Regions from separate parts of the Afipia sp. MLSD5-FHT05B12 genome, predicted to be linked through region 2. Evidence: predicted binding sites of a transcription regulator. Region 2 holds the regulator's gene; each other region holds the start of a gene.
The links. The regulator LexA, encoded in region 2, represses DNA repair genes until DNA is damaged. The targets are predictions, from matches to a motif close to TGTTCNNNNTGTGTTCNG.
Positions count from the first base shown of each region.

Region 1: the regulator LexA is predicted to act here: its motif matches at 4,127-4,144, upstream of AC1Q6J_RS07225 (YifB family Mg chelatase-like AAA ATPase).
Region 3: the regulator LexA is predicted to act here: its motif matches at 5,049-5,066, upstream of AC1Q6J_RS09940 (ImuA family protein).

Region 1 is NZ_JBXAFS010000004.1:29,632-36,393, reverse strand. Features, by position in the region: gene AC1Q6J_RS07250 (YraN family protein) at 1-78, shown strand, start outside; gene gshB (glutathione synthase) at 167-1,108, shown strand; gene AC1Q6J_RS07240 (hypothetical protein) at 1,218-2,051, shown strand; gene AC1Q6J_RS07235 (MBL fold metallo-hydrolase) at 2,206-3,186, shown strand; gene AC1Q6J_RS07230 (hypothetical protein) at 3,251-3,688, opposite strand; gene AC1Q6J_RS07225 (YifB family Mg chelatase-like AAA ATPase) at 4,192-5,730, shown strand; gene glsA (glutaminase A) at 5,888-6,762, shown strand, end outside.
Region 2 is NZ_JBXAFS010000006.1:183,315-190,076, reverse strand. Features, by position in the region: gene trpD (anthranilate phosphoribosyltransferase) at 1-520, shown strand, start outside; gene trpC (indole-3-glycerol phosphate synthase TrpC) at 534-1,385, shown strand; gene moaC (cyclic pyranopterin monophosphate synthase MoaC) at 1,467-1,958, shown strand; gene AC1Q6J_RS11095 (molybdopterin molybdotransferase MoeA) at 1,969-3,177, shown strand; gene lexA (transcriptional repressor LexA) at 3,378-4,085, shown strand; gene AC1Q6J_RS11085 (ComEC/Rec2 family competence protein) at 4,099-6,408, opposite strand; gene AC1Q6J_RS11080 (glutamine--tRNA ligase/YqeY domain fusion protein) at 6,498-6,762, opposite strand, start outside.
Region 3 is NZ_JBXAFS010000005.1:206,858-213,619, forward strand. Features, by position in the region: gene AC1Q6J_RS09930 (error-prone DNA polymerase) at 1-2,721, opposite strand, end outside; gene AC1Q6J_RS09935 (Y-family DNA polymerase) at 2,718-4,313, opposite strand; gene AC1Q6J_RS09940 (ImuA family protein) at 4,204-4,989, opposite strand; gene AC1Q6J_RS09945 (flavin reductase family protein) at 5,321-5,974, shown strand; gene AC1Q6J_RS09950 (YciE/YciF ferroxidase family protein) at 6,040-6,543, opposite strand; gene AC1Q6J_RS09955 (M20 aminoacylase family protein) at 6,659-6,762, opposite strand, start outside.

The DNA of each region.
Region 1 (6,762 bases), on a different contig from region 2:
ATGCGGTTCGATGTGGTGCTGATTGCGCCGAAACACCTGCCCAAACACCTCACGGCCGCATTCGACGCTGGCGCATGAACAGCAGGGTTGCATGCAAAACCTCTGGCAACGGAAGCTGAAATCGCACAGATTGCCGCCGCAACAGATCAACAGCCGGATTTGACTCATGAAGCTGAAAGTCGCCGTCCAGATGGACCCCATCGCGCGGATCAACATTCGCGGCGACTCGACATTCGCGCTTCTGCTCGAAGCGCAGAAGCGCGGCCATGCGCTGTCCTATTACACGCCCGAAAAACTATCCCTGAAGGGCAAGCAACTGGTCGCCATGGTCCAGCCGCTCAAGGTGCGCGATGAGGACAGCGATCACTTCACGCTTGGCGATGCCGAGCGCGTCGATCTCGCATCCTTCGATGTGATCCTGCTGCGGCAGGACCCGCCGTTCGATCTCGCCTACATCACCACCACGCATTTGCTCGAACGCATTCATCCGAAAACGCTGGTCGTGAACAATCCGGCCAGCGTGCGCAATGCGCCGGAAAAAATCTTCGTGATGGAGTTCGCAGACCTGATGCCGCCGACGCTGATCTCGCGCGACAAGGACGAGATCAATGCGTTCCGCGCCGAGCAAGGCGACGTGGTGATGAAACCGCTGTACGGACATGGCGGCGCCGCGGTGTTTCGCATCACGCCGAACGACATGAATTTCGGTTCGCTCTACGACATGTTCTCGGTGACGTTCCGCGAACCGTGGGTGATCCAGCGCTTCCTTCCCGAGGTCAAGCACGGCGACAAGCGCATCATCCTGGTCGATGGCGAATTCGCCGGCGCGGTCAATCGCGTGCCGGCGGCGGACGATCTGCGCTCCAACATGGTGCGCGGAGGCGCCGCGCAATCCACCGATCTGTCGCCGCGCGAGCGCGAGATTTGCGAACGGCTGAAACCGGCGCTGCGCGAGCTTGGCCTGCTGTTCGTCGGCATCGACGTGATCGACGGTCACCTGACGGAAATCAACGTCACCTCGCCGACCGGCATCCGGGCGATCGCCCGGCTCGGCGGCCCCGACGTCGCGGCGAAGATCTGGGACGCCATCGCCGCCAGGCGCGCTTAGCGACCCCGCGACAGGTTAATCAATTGCTGACCACCTTCTGCCAATCTCGCGGCGGGGGAGTGCGCCGCCGCCGGATACACGGTATGCGCGCACCGAAACGAGCTGACTAATGGCAATTGAAGTCTTCAACGGCACATCGATTCCGCGCGAGCTGACCACCGCCGCGATGGAATTCCTGTGGGTCAAGTGGAAAACTCTTAACGATACCAACGACTTGACGTTGCAGCGGCTGACTGAGGAATGCAGCTATCAGCTCCGCGCCAATTCCATTCACCTGCTCACGATCAACGACGACTTCGTCTACATGTACGTCGGCGAGGCGGTTCAGGCCGCTGCCAGCGAAAACCTGGCGGGCACCTTGCTGTCGCAGCAGATCAACCCTCTCAAGCGGGAATTCGCCGACGTCTATCGTCAGGTGACCAGGCGCCTCACACCGGCCTTCGTTCGCTTTACCGCAACCTGGTCGCAAACCGGCCAGCTCTGGCAGCGCCTCATCCTGCCGATCAAGGTCGCCGATGGCGCCGTTATTCTTGTGGTCTACTCCGAGCTGATCAACCATCAGACCGAGATCTACGATCATCTGTTCCGCACCGCGCCGGACGCGATGATCATCGCCTGCCCCATCACCAATGATGCCGGGCACGCCATCGACGGCTGGGTCCTGATGATGAACGACCGCGCGCGCCATTTGCTGAGATTCGACGGCACCGTCGGCAACCTGCGCCTGACTCAGCTGCCGCAATTCGCCGGAGTCGACATCTGGGGCCGGCTCTATGCTCCGAAATCCGCCGCCGCGGCGACGCCGGTGACCACCGCGGATTTCAACGTCGAGATCATGCGTTTTCCGCATGTGTTCGGCCTTCGCATTTCGCCGAAGCTCGACGACAGGGACGCGACGCTGGTTCCGCGCAGCGACGCCAACGGCGTCAATCAGCCCGCCTGACTTTCAAGGCATCCTGGCTTGAAGCCGCAATGACAGCTGCGTGACGTCACGCGTGCGTGCCTGCATATGCCCGTCCTTGCCAGCGAACGGAAACGGACCGCATAATCGGAACCGCGACGGCAAGCGACAACAACAAAATTCAATGGAGGAATGCATGACGATCGATGTTTCGCGACGATCTCTCCTTGCTCTTGGCGCCGGACTTGGCGCAAGTCTTGGCGCAACGATGATAAGCAGCGGCGCCATGGCGCGCGCGCCGAAGCTCGGCACGCAGGCTCCCTACTATCATCGCTTCAAGCTCGGCGAGGCCGAAGTCACGGTGGTGTCCGACGGACCGCTGCCGCTCGGCGATCCATCCGGCACATTCCTCGGCGTCCCGAAGGAGGACGTGCAGAAGATGCTGAGCGATAATTTCCTCAGCCCCAGCAACGTCATTCTCGAACAGAACGCGCCGATCGTGAATTTCGGCGAGCGCGTGGTGCTGTTCGACACCGGCATGGGCACATCGAAACTGTTCGGGCCGACCACGGGGCGTCTGCAGAAAAGCATCACCGAAGCCGGCCTCAAGCCGGAAGATGTCGATGCGATCGTTTGCTCGCACGCGCATATCGACCATATCGGCGGCATCGTCGATGAAGGCGGCAAGCCGCTGTTTCCGAACGCGCAGGTCTACATCAGCCAGACGGATCTCGAGTTCTGGACCGACGAGAAGAAGATGGACGGGCCGCTCAAGGATTTCATCGTCCACGCCCGCAAGAACCTGATGCCGGTGCGCGACCGCATCGTGTTCTTCAAGGACGGACAGGAATTCCTGCCGGGCATCACGGCGATCGCCGCGCCCGGCCACACCTTCGGCCACCACATCTTCATGATCCAGTCGGGTGGAAAGTCGTTCGCCTTCCTCGGCGACCTCACCCACCATCAGGTGTTGCTGCTGGAGCGGCCGAAGATGGAGTTCGCCTACGATTCCGATCCCAAGATGGCAGCGGCGACGCGGGTCAAACTGCTGGACACGATCGCGGCCAACAAGACGGCGGTGATGTCCTATCACTTCCCGTGGCCGGGCTACGGCCATGTGGTGAAGGCGGGCGACGGCTTCCGCTACATCCCCGAGCCGATGATCATGAATCTCTGAGACTTGCTCACGTCCTTTGGCGGCGGCTTCATCTCCGCTGCCAAAGGCGCTCCATCTGCGAACTTCAGCGCGACAGCACCCGGATGCCGGCGGGCCAGACACGATCGCCGTTGATCGCGCTCGCTCCGATCTCCCAGCCCGCGCCACCCCAAACGATATCGACGGCACCGAGTTCGCCTGACACGTCGCGCATGTAGAAAACATTCGGCCTGGCATTGACCAGGAGAATTCCGGATTCCCCTCCCGCCTGGATCTTCAGCAGGCACCACAGGTCGGCCAGCCGGGTCTCATGCTCATCCCCAAGCTCGTCGATGATCCAGCTGTCGGGGGCGGGCGCGTGCAGTATGTGGGACTGAAGCACGCCTGCCCCCGCCGCGTCTTCGATTTTGGCGGCAAAGCGGCGCAGGAATGTTGCGCCCAGCCACGTGATCCTGACCTCCGCCCGCGATGTAAAGTCTTCCCTGAAATGATCGCCCGCGCGAAATGTCTTGATCTCGGCCAAAGCGGCTGTCGTCGGTGGATCGAGGGATTCCGCCGCTGGCGACGGCTGAGGACAGCTCGCGGCCCTCTCATGTCTCAGGACCTTTGCGCTGTCCTTCCTCGCGGGGACGGATTGCGCGAACAGACCATCGGCCGGATCGGGTCGGGCCTCGGGCGCGACAAGCAGGGCATATGCAAGGAAAGCCGCCGACGGCAGCAGAAGGGACGGCCGACACGGAGTTCGGCGGCGCGGGCGGGGCATTTTCTTGTTCCTCGATTTCCGGCGATGGAAACAAGGTAAACGGAACCAGGAGCAAGTAAAGAATCGTATTAATACTTGGTTAAGGATAAAATACCTCTCAATTACATATAAATCTAAGTATAATATAAGTATAAATTACAATATGTGTCTATCTATACGCTGTCGCCGTCCCGTTGCGCGGCCGTGGGTCCCCGCCCTTGTTCCCTGAATGTTCTTGCGCTCGGAAAGGTTCCTGCTAGGGTTGCGGTGGGGGCGAGGGCGCAATGGTTCAACGCGTTTCCACGGTGGCATTTGAAGGCATCGAAGCCCGCGCGGTGGACGTGCAGGTTCAGGTCGCGCCGGGATTGCCCGCCTTCACCATCGTCGGCCTGCCGGACAAGGCGGTCTCCGAGGCCCGCGAACGGGTGCGCTCCGCCCTGATCGCCTCGGGCCTCGCGCTGCCCGCCCGGCGAATCACCGTCAATCTCGCGCCTGCCGACCTGCCCAAGGAAGGCAGTCATTACGATCTCCCCATTGCCCTCGGGCTGATGGCCGCGATCGGCGCGATCCCGCCCGATGCGCTGAGCGGATTTACGGTGCTCGGCGAACTGAGACTCGATGGCTCGATTGCGCCGGTCGCCGGCGTGCTTCCCGCAGCCATCGGCGCCAACGCGCGCGACGAGGGGCTGATCTGTCCCGCGGCCTGCGGCGCGGAAGCGGCATGGGCCAGTCCCGAGATTCAGATCGTCGCGGCGGCGTCGCTGATTCAGATCGCCAATCACTTCAAGGGCACACAGGTTCTGTCACGGCCCGAACCGAAGATCACCGAACGGCAGACCGCATTGCTCGACCTGCGCGATATCAAGGGCCAGGAAAGCGCCAAGCGCGCGCTGGAGATCGCCGCCGCCGGCGGGCATCACCTCCTGATGATCGGCTCGCCCGGCGCGGGCAAGTCCATGCTCGCGGCGCGGCTGCCGTCAATCCTGCCGCCGCTGTCGCCGTCCGAACTGCTCGAGATTTCAATGATCGCATCCGTCGCGGGCGAAATCGAAGGCGGCGCTTTGACAGCGCGGCGTCCGTTTCGCGCGCCGCATCACTCCGCGAGCATGGCCGCGCTGACCGGCGGCGGCATGCGCGCCAGACCTGGGGAGATTTCGCTGGCGCATCACGGCGTGCTGTTCCTCGATGAATTGCCGGAGTTCGATGCGCGCGTACTGGATTCGCTGCGTCAGCCGCTGGAGAACGGCGAGGTCGCGGTGTCGCGCGCGAACCATCGTGTCACCTATCCGGCGCGCTTCATGCTGGTGGCCGCGATGAATCCCTGCCGCTGCGGACATGCTTACGAGCCCGGCTATGCGTGCAAGCGCGGACGCATCGACCGCTGCACGGCGGATTATCAGGGCCGCATTTCCGGTCCGCTGATGGACCGTATCGATCTGCGGATCGAAGTGCCGGCAGTCACGGCCTCCGATCTGATCCTGCCTGCACCGGCGGAGGGCTCCGCCGAAGTCGCCGCGCGCGTCGCCGCGGCTCGCGCCGTTCAGATCGCGCGCTATGCGGCTTTGGGCCTGCCGCACATTCGCACCAATGCGGAAGCACCGGCCGCGGTTCTGGAAGAGATCGCGCAGCCCGATGCGCAAGGGCAGAAGCTGTTGCGCGACGCCGCTGAAACCATGCGCCTGTCGGCGCGCGGCTATCATCGCGTGTTGCGGGTGGCGCGCACCCTCGCGGATCTCGACGGCGCTGACGCCATTGGACGGCTTCATCTCGCCGAAGCGCTGTCCTACCGCGCGCTGGCGGAAGATTTGCGCCGCGCGGCGTAGCCATATCTTCGCAATCGCGGCCTCGCTCAACCAATCACGAAATCCGGACCATCTCCCTTTTTCTCGCGTATGGCAGCGATGCCATCCTCCTGCGCGCCAAAAATTCCCAATCATGGCACGGGGATTGCTTTGAATCGCGGCAAACAAGGACAAATCCGTGGACGCCATACCAACTCGTTCGATCAGCAGCGACAACTCAGCAAGACAGAATGGCTACGGCACGAAGCCTCCGCTTCAGCAGTTTCTCGCCAGCTGCCATGAAGAGTTCAAAGGCGACAGTTCCGGCGCGCTGGCTGACTATATTCCCGAACTGACCCGGGCGAATCCGGAGCATTTCGGCGTCGCCGTCGCCACCATTGACGGGTACGTCTACGAAGTCGGCGACAGCGCGGTGCCTTTCACGATCCAGTCGGTGTCGAAGGCCTTCGTGTTCGCGCTGGCGCTCGATCTGCTTGGACCGGAGTGTGTCGGCGCGGCGATCGGGGTCGAGCCCAGCGGCGAAGCCTTCAATTCCATCCGTCTCACGCTCGACAACAAGCCGTTCAACCCGATGGTGAACGCTGGAGCCATCGCCTGCTCCGGCCTGATCTACCGGGTCGAAGGCGCTAATGCCTTTGAGCGCATCCGGCAAACGCTGGGGCGCTTTGCCGGCCGCGACCTCGCCGTCGATGAATCGGTCTATTCATCCGAGCGCGCGACCGGCAACCGAAACCGTGCCATCGCATGGCTGCTGCACAACTACGCTGTCGTTGAGCGCGACGTGGACGCCGTTCTCGACACTTACTTCCGCCAGTGCGCCGTGCTGGTGACTGCGCGCGATCTGGCAGTGATGGCGGCGACGCTCGCCAACAGAGGCATCAACCCCGTCACCGGAGATCAGGTGATCGCGCCGCGTACCGTTGCAAGCGTCCTGTCCGTGATGACGAGTTCCGGCATGTACGACTATGCCGGCGAATGGATCTACCGCGTCGGCATCCCCGCAAAGAGCGGTGTGGGCGGCGGTATTGTCGCGGCGCTCCCTTCGCAGATCGG
Region 2 (6,762 bases):
CACCCGCGTTGAGCTCGCCACCCGCACGATCTTCAACCTGCTCGGACCGCTGTCCAATCCAGCCGGCGTCAAGCGGCAGATGGTCGGCGTGTTCTCGAAGCATTGGGTCGAGCCGCTGGCGCAGGTGCTGAAGAATCTCGGCGCGGAATCGGTATGGGTCGTACACGGCTCCGACGGCCTCGATGAGATCACCCTCACCGGCCCGACCTTCGTCGCAGCGCTGGAGAAGGGCAACATCCGCACGTTCGAAGTCACGCCCGAAGACGGCGGACTGCCGCGCGCCACAAGCGCGGACCTGAAGGGCGGCGATGCGCAGGCCAACGCCAAGGCGCTCCGCGACGTGCTGGAAGGCAAGCAGAACGCCTACCGCAACGTCGCGCTGCTGAACGCGGCGGCTGCACTCGTGGTTGCCGGCAAGGCCAAGGATCTCAAGGAAGGCGTTGCGCTCGGCACCAAGGCGCTGGACACTGGTGCAGCGGCGGACAGGCTCAAGCGCCTTATCGCCGTTTCCAATGCTTGAGGAGCAACTCCCCTTGTCGGACATCCTCGATAAAATCGAAACCTACAAGCGCGAGGAAATCGCCGCGGCCAAGCGCGCGCTTCCATTCGCCGAGGTCGAGGCACGCGCCAAGGCTGCGCCCGCGCCGCGCGGTTTCGTCAACGCCATCCGTGCAAAGATCGCGCGCGGCGAGTATGCGCTGATTGCGGAGATCAAGAAGGCCTCGCCATCGAAGGGGCTCATTCGCGCCGACTTCGATCCTCCGGCGCTGGCAAAGGCTTATGAAGCAGGCGGCGCAGCGTGTCTCTCGGTGCTGACCGATACACCATCGTTCCAGGGCTCGCTCGCATTCATGGTCACCGCGCGCACCGCGGTTTCGCTGCCGGTGCTGCGCAAGGACTTCATGTACGACACCTACCAGGTGGCTGAAGCGCGCGCGCATGGCGCTGACTGTATCCTCATCATCATGGCCGCGCTCGATGACGCGGCGGCCAAAGACATCGAAGATGCCGCCTTCGCGCACGGCATGGACGTGCTGCTGGAGGTTCACAATCGCGAAGAACTGGACCGCGCCTTGAAGCTTCGCTCAAAGCTGCTCGGCGTGAACAACCGCAATCTGCGCACCTTCGAGACGACGCTGGCTACCAGCGAAGAACTCGCACCGCTGATCCCGAAGGATCGCATCATCGTCGGCGAAAGCGGCATCTTCACACCGGACGATCTGGCGCGCCTCGCCAAGGTCGGCTTCTCCACATTCCTCGTCGGCGAAAGCCTGATGCGGCAGGCCGATGTGACGGCCGCAACCCGCGCGCTGCTCGCGCGCGGCGATAAATCCCTGGATGTCGTCCCGGCGCAGGCCGGGACCCATAACCACCGTGCCCTGTGACAATGGCTGATCGCCGCTCCAGACATTCAACCGATGACTCAGGGGATATGGGTCCCCGCTTTCGCGGGGACGACATCTGAAATGGCGAAGCGGACAAAGCAACTCACCCATATCGACGCCAGGGGCGAAGCGCGCATGGTGGACGTTTCCGCCAAGCCGGACACCGAGCGTGTGGCGGTGGCCGAAGGCCGCGTCATCATGACCCGCAAGACGCTTGATCTGATCGTCAAGGGCAATGCCGCCAAGGGCGATGTGCTCGGCACCGCGCGCGTGGCCGGCATCATGGCGGCGAAACGCACCTCCGATCTCATTCCGCTCTGTCATCCGCTGGCGCTCGCGAAAGTCACGCTCGACATCACGCCCGATACCAAACTGCCTGGCTGCCGCGTGCGCGCAACCGTGAAGGTCAAAGGACCGACCGGCGTCGAGATGGAAGCGCTCACCGCCGTGTCGGTGGCGTGCCTGACCATCTACGACATGGTGAAGGCCGTGGAGCGCGGCATCCAGATCGAAGCCATTCGCCTGGTCGAGAAAAAAGGCGGAAAGTCCGGTCATTATCTGGCCGATTACTGAGGAGCGTCCGATGGCGCTGATGCCCGTCGCCGAGGCCTATGCCGCCGTCCTCAAGGACGCCGGCGCCCTTCCCGAGGAAACGGTCGAACTCAACGACGCCTTTCATCGCACGCTGTCCCGCGACGTCGCGGCGCTCCGCACCCAGCCGCCCGTCGCGCTGTCGGCGATGGATGGATACGCGGTCCGCGCAGCGGATGCCGCGCCGGGGGCACGGCTGAAGGTGATCGGCGAAGTCGCCGCCGGCCGGCCCTTCAATCAAACCATCGGCGCCGGACAAGCCGCGCGCATCTTCACCGGCGGTGTCATTCCCGGCGGTGTGGATGCCGTCGTCATTCAGGAAGACACCACACGCGACGGCGACATTGTGATCGTCAACGAGACCATCACGACGGGAAGAAACATCCGCCCCGCCGGCATCGATTTCCGCGAAGGCGACGTGCTGTTACCGCGCGGCACCCTGCTCAATGACCGCGCGCTGGCGCTGGCGGCCGCCATGAACCATCCACGATTGCCGGTGCATCGCCGTCCGAAAATCGCAATCCTCGCCACCGGCGACGAACTGGTTCCTCCGGGCACGACGCCCGGCCCCGGACAGATCGTCCACAGCAACGTCTTCGCACTGGCGGCGCTGGCGCGCAGCGAAGGCGCCGATGTGGCTGAACTCGGCATCGCGCGCGACACGCTCGAAGACACCTCCGGCGGGATTCGGCGCGCCCGCGATCTCGGCGCGGATGTCCTCATCACCACTGGCGGCGCGTCGGTCGGCGACCACGATCTGGTTCAGGCCGCGCTGAAAGCCGAGGGCTTCGACATGGCCTTCTGGAAGATTGCGCTCCGTCCCGGCAAGCCGATGATGAACGGGCGGCTGGGGGCGATGCGTGTACTCGGTCTGCCGGGAAATCCGGTGTCGTCTTACGTCTGCGCCTTCCTGTTTCTGGTACCGCTGATCCGTTCCCTCTCGGGGCGAACGATGGTCGACCATCCGCTCGAACATGCCCTGCTTGGGCGCGAACTGCCCGCCAACGACAAGCGGCAGGACTACCTGCGGGCGCGGCTCGCACCCGGCGGCGACGGCATGCCCGTCGCCACCTCGGTGGGCGCCCAGGACAGTTCGCTGGTTGCGAATCTCGCCGCGGCCAACGCGCTGATCGTCCGGCCGCCGCATGCCCCAGCCGCTCCTGCCGGCTCGCCCTGCACGATCCTCCGGCTGCCAAACTGACAATCGCGTTTCCAATCGCCGTTCGTTGACGTGAAATTAAGGGGTTGCGGAACACATATGGAACAGATAGTGTTCGTTCATGATTTGTTTCGAGTGACTCGCAACTCCTGAGTGTCCCCTTCCATTCTTTCGCAGTGGGGATCCAGAGAGGCGCGGCTTCGGCTCAAACTCGAGCTTCTAGGGATCGGGGACCTATTCAGATGCTGACACGCAAACAGTACGAGCTTCTGCGCTTCATCAACGAGCGGCTCAAGGAAGCTGGTGTTCCACCCTCCTTCGACGAAATGAAGGATGCGCTGGACCTGCGGTCGAAATCCGGCATCCACCGGCTCATCACCGCGCTTGAAGAGCGCGGCTTCATCCGCAGGCTCGCCAATCGCGCCCGCGCGATCGAGGTCATCAAACTTCCCGAACTCGGCGTCAATCCAGGCGGCGCCCGCCGCGGCTTCACTCCGAGCGTCATCGAAGGCAACCTCGGAAAGGTCCGCACGAACACTTCCGGCGGTCCCGACGAAGATGCCAGCTTCCCGGTCTCCGTGCCGGTCATGGGCCGGATCGCGGCAGGTACGCCGATCGAAGCGTTGCAGACCCGCAGCCACACCATCAACGTGCCGCCCGACATGCTCGGGTCCGGCGAACATTACGCCCTTGAGGTGCGTGGCGACTCCATGGTGGAAGCCGGCATTCTCGACGGCGACACCGTGCTGATCCAGCGCAACGAGACCGCCGACACCGGCGACATCGTGGTCGCGCTGATCGACGAGGAAGAAGCCACCTTGAAGCGCTTCCGGCGACGCGGCGCGTCCATCGCGCTGGAGCCTGCCAACGCGGCCTACGAGGTTCGTATCCTGCCGCCCAACCGTGTGCGGATTCAGGGCAAGCTGATCGGGCTTGTTCGCAAATACTGAGTTCGTCTCAAAATCAATCATCCGGCCGGAGATCGCTTTCCGCCGGTGTGGCATCAACGGGCTGCGCCGGACGGTTTGGCCGGCCAGCGGGTGCTTCAAGCTCATTCTCCACATTCGCCGGCGACCACGGACGATCCACGCCGCGCGGACGGTTGGCTGTGATCGCGTGACCCTCGGTGGTTTTGCGTAAGGCAAGCGTCCCTCGCCTGCCAAGCATCTCCTGATCCAGCACCATGGCCGCGCAGTCAGCCGGCGGCTGCCGCAGCGTCACGATGACGGCAGCCCGCGCGCAGTCGTCCATGAATCCTTCCGGTTTCAGGGTCAGCGCAACGGTCGATCCATCCGCAGCCTGCACCACGCATCCGGATGCGTCGCACGAGACGCCATCGGTCAGCGACGCGTCGGTTGCCTTGCGCATGTCAGCGTCGGCTGAGAGCCATTCGCGCGACAGGAACACATCCTTTCCGGTGCGCATCAGACGCAGCTTGCCGTCCTTCCCTCGCACGGCGACGGTGTGACCGTCTCCTGCCACAAGGATATCCGGCTGCGGCGTGGTCAGCGCCCAGATCGTTGCGAATGCAATGAGCCCTGCTCCCGCCCATCGCAATGGCGTCCGCAACAAACCGAGCGCAATGATGCCCGCGCTCATCAAAGCCAATGGGCCGGTGCCGAAGGCTGCGATCTGGCCGATGGCGCCGGGCAGCGCCGCGACCCACTGCGACACCGCAACCATCCAGCCGATGCCGACATCCATCAGCCGCCAGAACACGCCGTCGAAGCCAAACGGCATAGCGAGCAGTCCGAGAAGTCCAGCCGGCATCACCAGCACCGAGACCACCGGCATCGCCGCGAGATTGGCCAGCACGCCATAAGGCGTCACGCGATGAAAATGAAACGCCGCATACGGCATGGTCGCGAATCCGGCCACCAGCGACGCCAGCGCCAGCATGATGATCTCACGCCCACCCCACAGCGCCGCGCGCGCCACCCGCGAGTTGTCGGGCGAGGCGAACAGGTTCGGCATGCCTATCTGGATCAGCGTCACGAGACCCAGCGTCGCAGCGAACGACATCTGGAAACTCGGGTGGACCAATGCTTCCGGTGCGATCAGCAGCACGATCATCGCCGCGACCGCGAGTGTGCGAAACGTAATCGCGCGCCGGTCGACCATCACCGCGATCAGCACCACTGCCGTCATGAAGAACGAGCGCTGCGTGGCGACCTCCGCGCCCGACAGCAACAGATAGAACGCCGCGGCGAGCAGCGCCGCGACCGCCGACCATTTCTTGATCGGAAACGTCACGGTGAGCGCGGGAAACAGCGCAAGCAGCGCGCGCACCGCGAAAAACACCACGCCTGCCACCACCGCCATGTGATAGCCGGAGATCGACAGCACGTGGCCAAGCCCGGAAATGAACATCGCATCGTTGACCGGCGCGGAAATCGCGTCGCGCCGCCCCGTCAGCAGCGCCGTCGCAATGGCGCGGTTGTCTCCGCTGACTACGCTGCGAATCCGCGCGTCGATGGCATCGCGCATGCCCTGCATCGTGGCGGCATAACGCAGATACGTGCCGCCACCGCGCGGAGCCTCGACGGTCTTGATCGCCCCCATCGCGAATCCTGACGCCCCGATGCCCTGAAAGTACATGTCGCGTCCGAAGTCGTAGCTTCCCGGACGCAGCGGCGAGAGCGGCGGCAACAGCCGCGCCTTCAGTTCGACGAAGCTGCCGACCGCAGGCGCGGTCCCCTTTTTAACCGACAGCCGCACACGCTCGAGCTTGATCCCGCCACGCGGAGACTCCATCTCCTCGACCCGCAGTACGAAGCGGTCAGTGCGTTCGCGCTCGTCACGGGTCTCGACGAAACCCTTCATCGTCACCGAGAACATCGGGCGCGCCAGCACGCCATGGGCGACACGCGCGGTCTTCAGCGTGGCTGCCGCGAATCCTGCCGCCAGCGCGGCCAGCATCACCATCAAGGGAAAGACGCGGCTGCGCCGCGCGACGAATGCCGCGGCACAGAGCGCAAATGCCGTCGCAGCGGTAACCGATGCGACAGGCTCGCGGTCTGCCGCGAAATAGATCGCAATCCCCGCGCCGAACGCGACCGGCACCCATGGCAGCAACCGGCCCGGTCCGGCTTCCGCGGCGACCCAGTTCCGGAGCTTCCCGGTCAGAAACGCCGCTAGACCGTCGGTGATATCTGGGATCCCGGCGCGCACGGCGCTGCGCGGCGGCCAAGCAACAGCTCGGCCGATGGCACGCCCCGCCCGGCCTTGGGATCTCTCTTGGGATCGCTCCCGGTCCTCGCCCCCGCCCGCCATCGCGCCGCTCCGGCATCGCTTCGGTGATGCTAGCGGAAGCGATCAGGCTGAACAGCGGAACGGATACGGAATATGCAAGACTCTTGCTATCAGCCCCCGGCCGAGACCTTGGCCCAGGTATCGCGCAATCCGACGGTGCGGTTGAAGACCAGTTTGCCCGGCGCCGAGTCCTTGTCACGGCAGAAGTATCCCTGCCGCTCGAACTGCATCGCGCCATCGAAGTTGTCGCTCGCCAGCGCGGGCTCCAGCATCCCGGTGACGGTTTCGAGCGACTGCGGATTGATCTGCGCGGCGAAGTTCGCAGCCTCCGGCTGCGGTGTCGTGAACAGCAGATTGTAAAGCCGCACTTCCGCC
Region 3 (6,762 bases), on a different contig from region 2:
CGCTTCGCGACGGTCGAGACCGAGCGAGCGGAACGCGTCGGCGTCCGCCAGCAGGATCAGCGCACGCTTCGGCAACCGCGTTTCTCGCGCGAAGTCTTCCAGCGACGTGAATGGTTTCCGTGACCGCGCGGCGACAATGCGCTGATCCCAGTAATCTTCGCGGGGCTTTGCCCTGCTCTTCGCAACAGCAGATCTGGCCTTGTCCAGTTTTTCCTCGTCCGGATCGTACACCTCGAAACCATCGATCTGCCGGAATCCAAGCCGCACGGCGCAATGCTTCACGGCGTGCTCTTCCAGGGTGTTTTGCCCGAAGCTGTGCGATACATCGATCTCGCGCACTTCGACGCCGTTCTTGCGCGCATCGCCGACGATCTGCGCCGGCGCATAGAAACCCATCGGCTGCGAATTCAGCAGACCGCAACAGAATGCGTCAGGGTGATAACACTTGAGCCAGGACGACACGTAAACAAGCTGCGCGAAGGCCGATGCGTGGCTTTCCGGGAAACCATAGCTACCAAAACCCTTGATCTGATTGAAACAGTTTTGCGCAAACTGAGGATCATATCCCCGCGCGATCATCCGGCTAACCATGCGCTTCTCGAACTTCGGCATGGTCCCGACATTGCGGAACGTGGCCATGGCGCGGCGCAATCCGTTGGCCTCTTCGGACGTGAATTCCGCCGCCGCCATGGCGATCCGCATCGCCTGTTCCTGAAACAGCGGGATTCCCAGCGTCTTGTGAAGAATTTTCTCAAGCTCGTCCTTGCCGCCGCATTCCGGCGACGGCGATGGATAACTGACCTGCACCTCCCCGTTTCGCCGCTTGAGATAAGGATGCACCATGTTGCCCTGGATCGGCCCCGGCCGCACAATGGCAACCTCGATCACAAGATCGTAGAACGTGCGCGGCTTCAGGCGCGGCAGCATGTTCATCTGCGCCCGGCTCTCGACCTGAAAAACGCCAAGGGATTCCCCCTTGCACAACATGTCGAAGACTTTATCGCTGTCATTGTTTTCGGACTTGATATCAGCGAGCTCATATCGTGCCCCTTTGTGATCTGCGATCAGGTCGAAACATTTCCGGATGCAAGTCAGCATGCCGAGCGCCAGCACATCGACCTTCATCATTTTCAGGGTATCGATGTCGTCCTTGTCCCATTCGATGAAGGTGCGGTCGTCCATCGCGGCATTGCCGATGGGGACATAGGTGTCGAGCCGATCCTGCGTCAGCACATAGCCACCGACATGCTGCGACAGATGACGCGGGAACTCGATCAGTTCGGTGGCCAGTTCAACGGCACGTCGAACCATCGGGTTGCCCGGATCGAATCCCGCCTGCCGGATCTGCATGTCGCTGACACCGTCGCCCCAGCTTCCCCACACCGTATCCGCCAGCGCGGCGGTGACGTCTTCAGTCAGTCCCAGCGCCTTGCCCACATCGCGGATGGCGCTGCGCGGGCGGTAATGAATGACGGTGGCGACGATCGCAGCACGGTGACGGCCATATCGCCTGTAGACATACTGCATCACCTCTTCGCGGCGTGAATGCTCGAAATCGACATCGATGTCCGGCGGCTCAAGGCGCTCCTCGGAAATGAACCGCTCGAACAGCACATCGGTTTCAGCGGGATTCACCGAGGTAATGCCAAGTACATAGCAGACAGCCGAATTCGCCGCCGAGCCTCTACCTTGGCAAAGTATGTTTTGACTGCGAGCATAATTGACGATGTCATGAACCGTCAGGAAGTAATGCGCATATCCGAGCTTCTCGATCAGCCGCAGTTCTTTCTTGAGAGTCCCATCCAGTTTTTCATCGATTCCGCCGGGGAAATATTTCACCACGCCTGCCCACGTCAGGTCTTCAAGGTGCTGTTGTGCGGTCTTGCCCGGCGGGACAGGCTCATCCGGATACTGATATTTCAGTTCGTCGAGCGTGAAGGTGATGCGATCGGCGAAGCGCATGGTTTCCGCAATCGCGCCCGGCAGATCGCGAAATAGCCGCGCCATCTCGAAGCCGGGTTTCAGATGCCGCTCGGCATTGGCTTCGAGCCGCCTGCCGGCACGCATGATCGTCGTTTTTTCCCGGATACAGGTCAGGACATCCTGCAACAACCGTCGCGCGGGATGATGGTAAAGCACCTCATTGATCGCCAGCAGCGGTACGCGGGCCGCCGCCGCCAAACGCTGAAGCCTGCCAAGACGCCGCCTGTCATCGCCACGATACAGCAGGCTCGCCGCGAGCCAGACATCTTTTGCGCCGACGGCGCGGCTGCGCTTCAATTGATCGAGAACCTTCAGAGCCGTCGCGGCTTCAAAACGATGCGGCAGCGACAGGACCAGCAACTGTCCTTCTGCAAAATCCAGAAGGTCGTCGAGCGTGAGATGACACTCGCCCTTCTCTGCCTTGAGCTTGCCGCGCGTCAGCAACTGGCACAGTCGGCCATAGGCGGCGCGATCGCGCGGATAGATCAGGATGTCCGGCGTCCCGTCCATGAAGACAAGGCGTGCGCCTATCAGCAGCCTGGGTTTGAATTTGACATCAGGGTTCTCGAGTTCCTTGTAAGCGCGTACAACGCCGGCCAGCGTGTTGCGGTCGGCAATGCCGATGGCTGGAATGCGAAACTCGCTGGCCTGATGCACATATTCCTGCGGCTGCGAACCGCCGCGCAGGAACGAGAAATTCGTCGTGATCCCGATTTCCGCATAGTCGGTGACTTTCATGCGAACAGCCCATGCACGAACCATTTGGGAGGAACCGCTTCGCCCTCTTCGGTGACAAGTTCGCTGCCGTAAAGACCATCGCGGTAGATCCAGAAGCGCATTCCTTCCGCATCCTCGACGCGGAAATAATCACGCGTCAGCGCTTCATCCTTGTGTCTCCACCACTCCATGGCGATGCGCTCAGGCCCCTCCACCCGCACCACGGCATGCGTAGCGCGGCGCCATGTAAACCGGGGCGGCGGCCCGTCAGGGACGGCGGCCGCAGCGACCTTGATTTCTTCCGGCCGCTCGAACAGCCGCAGCGGACGCAGCGGCGGCTCGGATTCGACGCACGCGGGCCATTCTGCAACAGCGGCGGCGGCAAGATACTGCTGCGCAGACGCGGCGATCGCTGCGCGTTCGGGAATATGCGTGTCCTGCGGCAGATGCACCACGACACGCTTGCCGCCGATACGAGCGGCGATGCGGTCGATCAGCGCCGCCACCTCGTCATTGTCCTGCGCGCGGGTATCGAAATCGCGCTGCTCCTGCACGACGATCTCAACACGGCTGGCGGACAACCGGATCAGATCGAACCCGAAACCGGGATCGAGTGGATCGGCCAGCGCATCCAGCCTTTCGCGAAACAGGCGATCGACCACGTTGACCCTGCTAACGGGCTGTCCGGTCTCCACTGTGATGGTCCGCACCGCGCCGTCAGTGCGGAAGAAACTCGCCTCCAGCCGCCGCGCACCCTTACCCTGCTTGTCCATCGCCGCGACCAGCATCTGCGCCAGAGCGGAGAGGATCGCCGCGATCACGTTGCCGGTCGCGACCGGTTCGGGGAAACGCTTCTCCACCATGAAATCCGGCAGCGGCTTTCGCGGCGAAATCGGCGCATCGGCTTGCCCTAATGCCTGCTGCAACAAGTTCACGAACGCGGCGCCGAAGCGTGCGGCAAGTTCGTGCGGCGCACGCGCCGCCACATCGCCAATCGTTTTCAGACCAGCGCGGCGCAGGCCTCGCGTGATGGCATCGTCAGCGCCGAGCGCGAATACCGGGAGTGAACTGACGGCATGGGCTTCCTCTCCATCGGGAACGATGCAGCTTCGCGCCGCGCGCGCCACCGTGCGCGCGCAGACCGGCGTGCCGGCAATCGCCGCGTTGATGATAAAACCTTGCCGCGCCAGCGATGCGCAGACGTTACGCAACATCGCGGCCTCGCCGCCGAACAGATGCGCGCAACCGCTGATATCGAGCAGCAACCCGTGAGGCGGATCGAGCGCCACCAGCGGCGTAAAGCGGTCGCACCAATCGGCGATGGCTTCCAGCAGTTTCGCATCCGCTGCCTCGTCGGCGTCGAACACCTCCACATCGGGACAGACCGCGCGCGCGTTCGCCAGCGGCAGTCCGATCTCAAGGCCGATGCCAGCAGCGGCATCGTTCAACGCGGAAATTTGCAGCGCATTGTTCAGCTTGGCGACAACGACGCACGGACGCGTATCATCCGGCGCGGCGTCTTGTCCCGAAAGCTGACGCTTCAAGCGATCTGTCGGCAGGCACGGCAGCCACAGGCTGAGAAGACGCCGCGCCTTCACGGAAGAGGCCCTCATCACATTTCCACTCCATGATCCATTGTCCGGTCTGGCCGTGACGATTGCGAACAAGTTGTACATCGAGCATCGGCGCGCCCCATGCCTCCATTGCGGAAGATGAAGATGCTGGACGCACCACCCACCGCGTCTCCGCCGTACTGGCCGATGGCGTGGCCGCCGTGCGCAGTACCAGACACGTGACATTCGAGGCGCGCGCGGCCAGCGTCAGCCTGCGGCTCGCGACCAGATCGAGCGCACGCACCTCGCCCCAGACATCCAGCACCACGGCACCCAACGCATCGCAGGCAATCGCATCGGCTGCCGCGCGCAGCGCCGTCTCGGCATCCGCAGCCCGGACCGTCACCAGGAGACGCGGATCGAGCCCGAGCTCATTGAGGCCGCTCATCGAGAGCGCACCGGATTCAAGTTCCGTGAAATCCTGCCGCACCCACATCAGCGGCCGCTGCCCCGCGAGGCGATGCGCAAGGCCCGCGATAAAACCCGTCGCCGCCGCGCCATGACGGCCACCCTCGGCGAACACCTCATGCAACGCGCCGCGCACCAGCCCGCCCTGCAACACGGCGTCCGCATCCGTATGGCCCAGCGTCACGCGCGCAAGCCCATCGCTCTCGCCCTCGAGGCGGCCAATGGTCCCCCGCAGGGACGCAAGTGTGTTCATGCGCGCGCTGGTCATGCGCCGCTCCTGGAGTTTTTGGGTCCGTCGCCGCGGGTTGAACGAGTGACGGGCTTATTTGTTCATGATATGTTCTAATATAAAGCTAAGAGGGGCCGAGGAGTCAATCAGACTTTGAGGGCCACTTTTCCTGAGCAGAAAGAATGAGATACCGGATCGTCCTAAACGTGCGGGGATCGATCCGCCGAACTCATAAGCAAGCGCCCCTTCCATGGCCGCGCAGAGCGGTTTTACCAATCGCTCAATTTAAGTTCTATTTTCGAACTTATATCATATGATCGATCTTGCCGCGTGCGCATCCGCGTTGGTGGCTTACCCGTGGAGCGGACGAATGGATTTGCACGACATGCATGTTTACGAGCCAGCGAAAGGACATGGACTTCGGCATAACCCCTTCAACGCCATTATTGCTCCGCGGCCGATCGGCTGGATTTCGTCGCGAACACCAAAGGGCGAAATCAATCTCGCGCCGTACAGCTTCTTCAATGCATTCAACTATGACCCGCCCATTCTCGGCTTTGCGTCGATCTCGTGGAAGGACACCGTTCAGAATGTCTCTGAGACCAGGGAATTTGTCTGGAATCTGGTGAGCAAGGATCTTGGCGACCAGATGAACGTAACGTCGTCGCCACTTGCGCGAGGCGTCGATGAATTCGAAGTCGCCGGACTAACCAAGGCACCAAGCCGCTTCGTGAACGTTCCACGCGTCGCGGAAAGTCGCGCCGCGATGGAATGCAAGGTCACCGATGTCGTTCAGTTCAAGACCCATACCGGCGATCCGGTGCAGGGATGGCTGATCCTTGGCGAAGTGGTTGCCGTTTATATCGACAAGTCGCTCATCAAGGACGGCGTTTATCAAACGGCTCTCCCGAATCCAATTCTTCGCGCAGGCCGCGGCGGCGACTACGTCGAGGTCACTCAGGACCGGATGTTTGAAATGGAAAGGCCGCCTGGAAGCAGTAACCCGGCATTCCACGGGTCATAAATCAATCGCAAGGAGCGCAGCAATCCAGATCTTGCCGGACTGTTGCGCTGATTTGCAGTGACATATCACGCCGCCAGCGCCTCGGAATTCACCGTGCCAAGGGCAAGCATCGTCAAGGCCTCATCGGCCTTGTGTTCCTGCTGGAGCGTTTCATCAAGCAGCCGTACCGCTTCCGTCATGCCGAGCTTGGTCGCCCATGCCTTCAGGGTTCCGTAGCGCGCGATTTCGTAGTGTTCGACCGCCTGAGCCGCCGCCAGTAGTCCGGCGTCGAGCGCCTCGGTTCCCTTGTACTCGGCCATGATTTCCTTGCCCTCGTCGAGAATGCCGACGATGGCATCGCAGGTCTTGCTGCGCGCTGGCTTGTCGAGCAGGTCGAAAATCTTCTCGAGCTTTTCCACATGGCCTTCCGTCTCACTCTCATGCCTCTCGAAGGCGGCGCGCAGCTTGTCGGAGTGCGCGGCCTTGGCCATCTTCGGCAGCGCCTTCAGAATGTGTTTCTCGGCGAAATAGATGTCCTTGAGGGTATCAAGGAACAGATCATTGAGGTCTTTTTCTTTTGCAGCGACCATGGCGTCCTCACTCGGTTTTACGGTGACGGGATGTTTCCCGTCTTTCAACGCGAGGTGATGCGCTTCGTTCCTGCGGCGTAAACGGCATAAAACGGTTTCCGCCTTCGCCGCCTGGTCAGCCCGCGAGTTGGGATTCCACCAGCTTGATCCAGTATGACGAGCCGTAGACGATGGCATCGTCGTTAAAATTGTAGGCAGGATGGTGCAGCCCCGCGCTGT